DNA from 2 places in the Brevibacillus sp. IT-7CA2 genome. Region 2 is predicted to be linked to the other one. Evidence: a T-box and tRNA genes for the amino acid it is inferred to sense, from the RefSeq annotation. Region 2 holds a T-box; the other holds one or more tRNA genes.
The links. The T-box of region 2 lies ahead of ACM6JA_RS26310 (valine--tRNA ligase). A T-box ahead of a tRNA ligase gene usually reads a tRNA of that ligase, here a tRNA-Val.
Positions count from the first base shown of each region.

Region 1: it encodes a tRNA-Val, which carries the amino acid that the T-box ahead of ACM6JA_RS26310 (valine--tRNA ligase) is inferred to sense. The anticodon was not compared.

Region 1 is NZ_CATKQT010000011.1:726,906-730,313, reverse strand. It holds gene thiM (hydroxyethylthiazole kinase) at 1-211, shown strand, start outside; tRNA gene ACM6JA_RS10075 (tRNA-Ser) at 1,098-1,190, shown strand; tRNA gene ACM6JA_RS10070 (tRNA-Glu) at 1,199-1,272, shown strand; tRNA gene ACM6JA_RS10065 (tRNA-Val) at 1,335-1,410, shown strand; tRNA gene ACM6JA_RS10060 (tRNA-Leu) at 1,420-1,506, shown strand; tRNA gene ACM6JA_RS10055 (tRNA-His) at 1,524-1,599, shown strand; gene ACM6JA_RS10050 (glyoxalase superfamily protein) at 1,681-2,049, opposite strand; gene ACM6JA_RS10045 (EamA family transporter) at 2,394-3,302, opposite strand.
Region 2 is NZ_CATKQT010000052.1:128,088-131,495, reverse strand. It holds gene ACM6JA_RS26320 (ATP-binding protein) at 1-427, shown strand, start outside; gene ACM6JA_RS26315 (STAS domain-containing protein) at 535-861, shown strand; T-box leader at 920-1,161, shown strand; gene ACM6JA_RS26310 (valine--tRNA ligase) at 1,219-3,408, shown strand, end outside.

The DNA of each region.
Region 1 (3,408 bases), on a different contig from region 2:
GTCTGTTATGGGAGCGTTTGCAGCCATTGCAAATGACAAGCTGATCGCAGGTGCTGCAGCATTGGTATGCTACGGTGTTGCTGCGCAGCTGGCAGCAGAGAAAGCAGCAGGAGTAGGTCCAGGCAGTTTCCAAGTCGAATTTTTGAATGCCTTGCATAACTTGACCGCAGACGATGTTCGCCGTTTTGGGTACATCGAAAAAAAACAATAAAAATTCCCCTTTAAAAAAGGGGAGACAAATGGCCGTAGAACGATTAAGCTAGATATGTTAGACAGTAGCTGTAATTTCGTAGTGAATAAGACAGCAGCTTCTTCTGGTGCTCTGATAGTGCTAGGAATATAAATTCTACTTGATCAGCATCGAATGGACGGACATAAAAACGGGAAATACCATGACAAATAATTTCTCTCTTTAACGTCAGCGCCACACTGGCGTCTGTTCGTATGTGCAATTCCACGCTGCGTACCCTCCTTGGACATTCAATAGAGTACCAAAAAAATACAAGGAAAAACAAGGTAATTATGTCTGATTCATGTCCAAGTTGTTACCGTTTTTTGGATGAAAATTGACGAGGAAAACGATTCAGATATAACTAGCGGGGATTGTTGGGAAAGCATCCTGTTCGAGAGAAAAAATTCGAGATGAGTCCGGCCATTCTCCCTTTTTCCGTTGAGTTATTTACTTTATTTCGAAGGCAGCGTACGAGCTCCTGATCGCAATGACAAGAAAAATAGCCGTGCTTTTGATAGCAATCATCATGCCTCTTGCAGCATCTGTCGACGTCATCAATCGGAGCACCCGGCCCGGAGCATCCAGGCCCACACCAGTTTCCGTACAAACAGGGGAAGCCTACTGAACGGCGTTTTCTTTTTGACAACTGACATCACTCCGTCTTGTAAAGGAATACTACTTGTATCATATTGAACAGAACGTGAAGTTGCTTTAGGCAATCTCCCTTTTTTCTTTTTGAATGAAAAACACCTAAGATTGATGAAACGACGGTAGTACGAGGGGAAAACTTTCAAAATATCACTTGAAATCATGTTGTGAATATGATAGATTAATTCTTGCCGAAGCGAACGCTTGCAGGCTCGATGGATGGATGTCCGAGCGGCCGAAGGAGCACGATTGGAAATCGTGTAGGCGGTGTCGAACCGTCTCGTGGGTTCAAATCCCACTCCATCCGCCATCATACTTGGCCCGTTGGTGAAGCGGTTTAACACAGCAGCCTTTCACGCTGTCATACAGGGGTTCGAATCCCCTACGGGTCACTTTATACCCCACAAAGTGAAGTGAATGCTTTGCGGGGGCCTCAACAACTGGTTTGGGGTATGGAGGCTTAGCTCAGCTGGGAGAGCATCTGCCTTACAAGCAGAGGGTCGGCGGTTCGATCCCGTCAGCCTCCACCATTTTTATATGCGGTCGTGGCGGAATTGGCAGACGCGCTAGATTCAGGTTCTAGTGGTGGCAACACCGTGGAGGTTCAAGTCCTCTCGACCGCACCAAGCAAACCCTATATATGGCGGTCGTGGCGAAGGGGTTAACGCACCGGATTGTGGCTCCGGCACTCGTGGGTTCAAGTCCCATCGATCGCCCCATATATGTTCAAAATGTAAAATGAAAATAGCCCAGCGGTGGCTCCTGTAAAGGAACTCCGGCTGGGCTTTCTTTATATCCGTCTACGATTGAGCAACAGGCTGATAAAAATGAAGGCGATTGCCAAAAGGATCGGTCACGCTCACTTCACTCGTTCCCCACGGCGTCTCCTCTAGACCGGGACGAGCGTACTTATATCCTTGACGCAACAGTGACTGATGAAAAAGCTCGATGTTCTCTACCTGTACGCGAATCGCTGAGCCAGGACAAGCATCCCCGTGATGTTCGGATAGATGAAGCGTGCACGATGGAGAAGAAATTTGCATGTACAACGGAAAGTGATCCTCGTAACGATGCTCCCAATCAATCTGAAAACCTAGAAACTCCACATAAAACTCTCTTGCCTTCTCAACGTTAAACATACGAAAAATCGGCGTTATGTTCTGATTCATTTGCCTAGAAACCTCCGGATTGTATTGAGGGAAGCGAGGTGCACCCCTTCGTGAAAAATAGTTCGGACAAGCACTTGTGCAATCGTGTGCATGCCGGATTCAGTTGCGGGAAATTCTTCTAATCGATCCTTGTAAGCAGCTTGTATCTTCTGAGGTTGTTCGTGTAATAAGGTGACGAGCACTTCGAGATTCGGTGGCGGTGTATCCCAGTCAGCAGTCTTTGCAAATAGATTCGAGTCAGTGAATCTACCTTCCTTCTATAGAGAAGGGGGTGTATCAACAAAAAAGCGTGCAGAACCAGCTCGTCTGCACGCTTTTTTGTATGCTGTGTATAGGAAACGGCACTACATTCTTTCCTGCTCGAGGGTGTGAGAAGGGGAGAATAGTTTCCGCCATTTTACTTGCGGTACACAAATGGCAGCGAGGATCATGAATACGCCACCCCATTGAGGGAGAGATACAGTCTCTTGAAGCACGAAACTCGACAAGAGCACGACTGTAGGCAATTCGACTGCACTTAAAATGGTAGCCAGTCCATTGCCGATCCGCGGAACACCGACAGCCAAACAGAAGATAGGGATGACCGAACCGAAGATCGCAACCAAAAGACCGAGCGGCAGCAAACCTTGCAGAAGCTGACCATTTACCAGGAAAGTCGGTGGATAAACGATCGAGAGCATCAGGGCAGCCATACTAATCGAAATCGCGCTTCGCAAGTATGGATCCATTCCAGGGAGAATTCGCCCGCTGAAGAAAATAACCAAGGCAAAGGTCGCGCCCGACATCAGACCGAAGATCAGTCCGACCATGTCTACATTCTGAATGCCGCTTTCGCCAAGTCCGCTTGCAAGAACCGTCCCTGCTCCAAGCATAACCAGAGACACCCATTTTTCAGCGGTCGGCCATTTGCGATCCACAATCGCCTCCAGCAAGACACCGATCCAGGTAAACTGAAAGAGGAGAACGATTGCGAGCGACGCAGAGACCCGGCTAACAGCCTGATGGTAAAAAAGACTGGTTGAGGCCATCATGAGGCTGGCTGGTGCCAAAAACAAGAAATACTTGAACGAAAATCGCTGCTTGGAGAAAAAGATGGCCATGACCGTCATGATCAATCCGCCAAAAATCAATTGGCTTCCGCTCATTTCAAAGGGAGTAAAGCCGAGTTGAAAAGCATGCTTCATGAAGATAGAGAGGACACCGTAGCTGCACGCACCAAGTAAAACTAAGAAGATAGATCGCCAGTATGTCATAAGTAAAAGTTCCTTTCGTATGACTAAACTCGGAAGAATAATGACTATTGTACTACAGGTATAAAAGTGGTACAATAAAATTTTTGTCCGCTCTTTACTGTGCTAC
Region 2 (3,408 bases):
ATTATTTTTCTTGCTTCGGGAAGGGCATAAGCTCTTGGCAATCGATATCCGTTTACCGGAGCAGCTTGCAGAACTGCGTAAATTGTTCAAGCAAGCTTTGGAACCACAAGGCATTTCTGATAAACGATTGCTGCAATTTCTCGTTGCGGTCAACGAAGCTGCTTCCAATACGTTGAAGCACGGAAAAGGCGGTGTGGTTACGTTATACCTAACGAATGACAGGCAGATGTGCCGCGCTGTGATCCATGATGAAGGACAAGGAATTTTGCTCGAGGATATCCCGCGAGCTACCCTACAACAAGGATTTTCTACGCGCCACTCGCTTGGGGCCGGTTTTCATGTGATCCTGCAATACTGTGATCGTGTTTATTTGAGCAGCTCCCTGGCAGGCACAAAGCTTATTTTAGAATGTATCCTTTCACGTTAAGCAACCATTTCCAAAAAGCCAAATGTTTGCAAGTGAATGAAAATGGGTAATATAGTAAAAGGACGAGCAGATTGGGTGTACCGATACCTATTGAGAGGAGTTTGAGCATGGACTACCGCGCAACAGAGGCGAACGGACAGGCTACATTGTTTTTCGTCGGAGAGTTGGACATGGCTGTAGGAGATCGAGTAGGTGAATTGCTCCAGCAGTATGGAGGGCGAAATCAATCCGTTACCGTCGATTTTCAAGGTGTCTCCTTTGTAGATTCTTCCGGTATTGGAAGCTTGTTTTTTACCACGAAAGAACTGTTGGCCATGGGCAAACAGGTAGAAATCGTCAATGTCCGAGAAGAAATTCTCGATATTTTGGGCGTGCTCGGTTTTACCGAAGCACTGGGCATTGCAGTTGGAAAAGTGGGCGAAACCCGGGTTTGACGCCAAACAGCGTGATTGTATATAATAGTGAAAGCTAACTATACGACAATTACATATAATATGAACGATGAGTGGGAAGAGTAAGTCAGGACACCTTAGCAGAGAGGAGAATCAGTTGCTGCGAGATTCTCTAAGGTCATGAATGGCTGAAGGTCGCCCAGGAGTTTTTTCGGTGAAAGCATGTGCCTAGCCGAGACCGGTTCGCAACCGTTATCTTGTCAGAGTGAACACACCATAAGCATGACGTTTATCGTGTGTTAACAAAGGTGGTACCGCGAAAATAATCCTTTCGTCCTTTGCGATGAAGGGTTTTTTTATTTTTTGCAAAGCAAGTTATGCTAATAGGAGGAGTCGTACATGTCTACACAGCCAACAACCGACATTGACCAATTGCTGCCGAAAAACTATGATCCAAAAGCAGCAGAGAACAAATGGTATCCGTATTGGATCGAAAAACAATTTTTCAAGGCAGAACGTGACCCGAATAAACGTCCGTTTACGATTGTCATTCCACCGCCGAACGTAACTGGTAAATTGCACTTGGGACACGCGCTGGATACGACTTTGCAAGATATCATTACGCGTACCAAGCGTATGCAAGGCTACAGCACCTTGTTCTTGCCAGGTATGGACCATGCTGGTATCGCGACTCAAGCGCGCGTAGAAGCTACCTTGCGTGAAGAAGGCGTCTCTCGCCATGATCTGGGCCGCGAAAAATTCGTGGAAAAAATATGGGAGTGGAAGCACATCTACGCTTCGCATATTCGTGAGCAGTGGGAAAAGCTCGGTCTTGCCCTGGATTACTCCCGCGAGCGTTTTACGATGGATGAAGGCTTGTCCCAAGCTGTCCGCGAAGTATTTGTTCGTCTTTACGAAAAAGGCTTGATCTATCGCGGCAACCGCATTATTAACTGGGACCCTGCTGCCCGCACAGCTCTGTCTGATATTGAAGTAATCTACAAGGAAGTAAAAGGTGCGCTGCATCACATGCGTTACCCATTGGCAGATGGCAGCGGTTATATCGAAGTAGCTACAACCCGTCCTGAAACAATGCTAGGTGATACGGCTGTAGCTGTACATCCGGAAGATGAGCGTTACAAGGACATGATCGGCAAAACCGTGATTTTGCCAATCGTAGGACGAGAAATTCCAATCGTTTCAGATGACTACGTTGATCCTGAGTTTGGTTCTGGCGCTGTAAAAATTACGCCGGCACACGATCCGAATGACTTTGAATTGGGTCTTCGTCATCAGTTGCCACAAATCGTTGTCATGGATGAGACGGGCGCGATGAACGAGCTGGCTGGTATCTACAAAGGCTTGGATCGCTTTGCATGCCGCAAGCAAATCATCAAAGATTTGACTGAGCAAGGTGTGATGTTCAAGGTTGAGGAGCATATTCATCAGGTTGGTCATAGTGAGCGCAGCGATGCAGTCGTAGAACCATACCTTTCTACCCAATGGTTCGTAAAAATGCAGCCTTTGGCTGACGAAGCACTGGCTAATGCAAATAGCCCTGAGAGCGTGAAATTCGTCCCAGAGCGCTTCAAGACGAATTACCTGCGTTGGATTGAAAACATCCGCGACTGGTGCATCTCCCGTCAGCTTTGGTGGGGTCACCGAATTCCTGCATGGTATTGCGGAGATTGTAACGAAACGATTGTATCTCGCGCGGATGTGACTGAGTGCCCAAGCTGCCACAGCCACAAGCTGGAGCAGGACAACGACGTTCTCGATACATGGTTCTCCTCTGGTCTATGGCCGTTCTCGACGCTGGGCTGGCCGGAAGAATCCGAGGACATGAAGTACTTCTATCCAACGAATGTCCTGGTAACAGGCTACGATATTATCTTCTTCTGGGTTGCTCGCATGATGTTCTCAGGTCTTGAATTTACCGGGAAAAGTCCGTTTGAATCCGTTTTGATCCACGGCATTATTCGCGACTCCGAGGGCCGAAAAATGTCCAAATCACTTGGCAACGGTGTCGATCCAATGGAAGTGATTGAGAAGTACGGAGCGGATGCGCTGCGATACACACTAGCAACAGGGAACTCCCCAGGGAATGACCAGCGCTTCTATTGGGAAAAGGTGGAGGCAAACCGCAACTTCGCGAACAAGATTTGGAATGCGTCTCGTTTTGCCTTGATGAACCTGGCTGACTTCAAATACGAGGAAATCGATTTGAGCGGTGAGCTGTCTACACCAGACAAATGGATTCTCTCCCGCCTGCAAGCGACAATAGCAGATGTAACCCGTCTGTCTGACGCATTTGAATTCGGTGAAGCAGGCCGTGTGCTGTACAACTTCATTTGGGATGATCTGTGTGACTGGTATATCGAGATGGCTAAGCTGCCGCTGTATGGTACAGATGAAGCGGCGAAGAAAACAACCCAATCCGTTCTGGTGACGGTTCTGGATCAAACGCTCAAGCTGTTGCATCCGTTCATGCCGTTCATCACGGAGGAAATTTGGCAGGCATTGCCGCACCAAGGCGATAGCATCACAGTAGCACCTTGGCCAACCGTTAACGAGCAATGGATTTTTGCT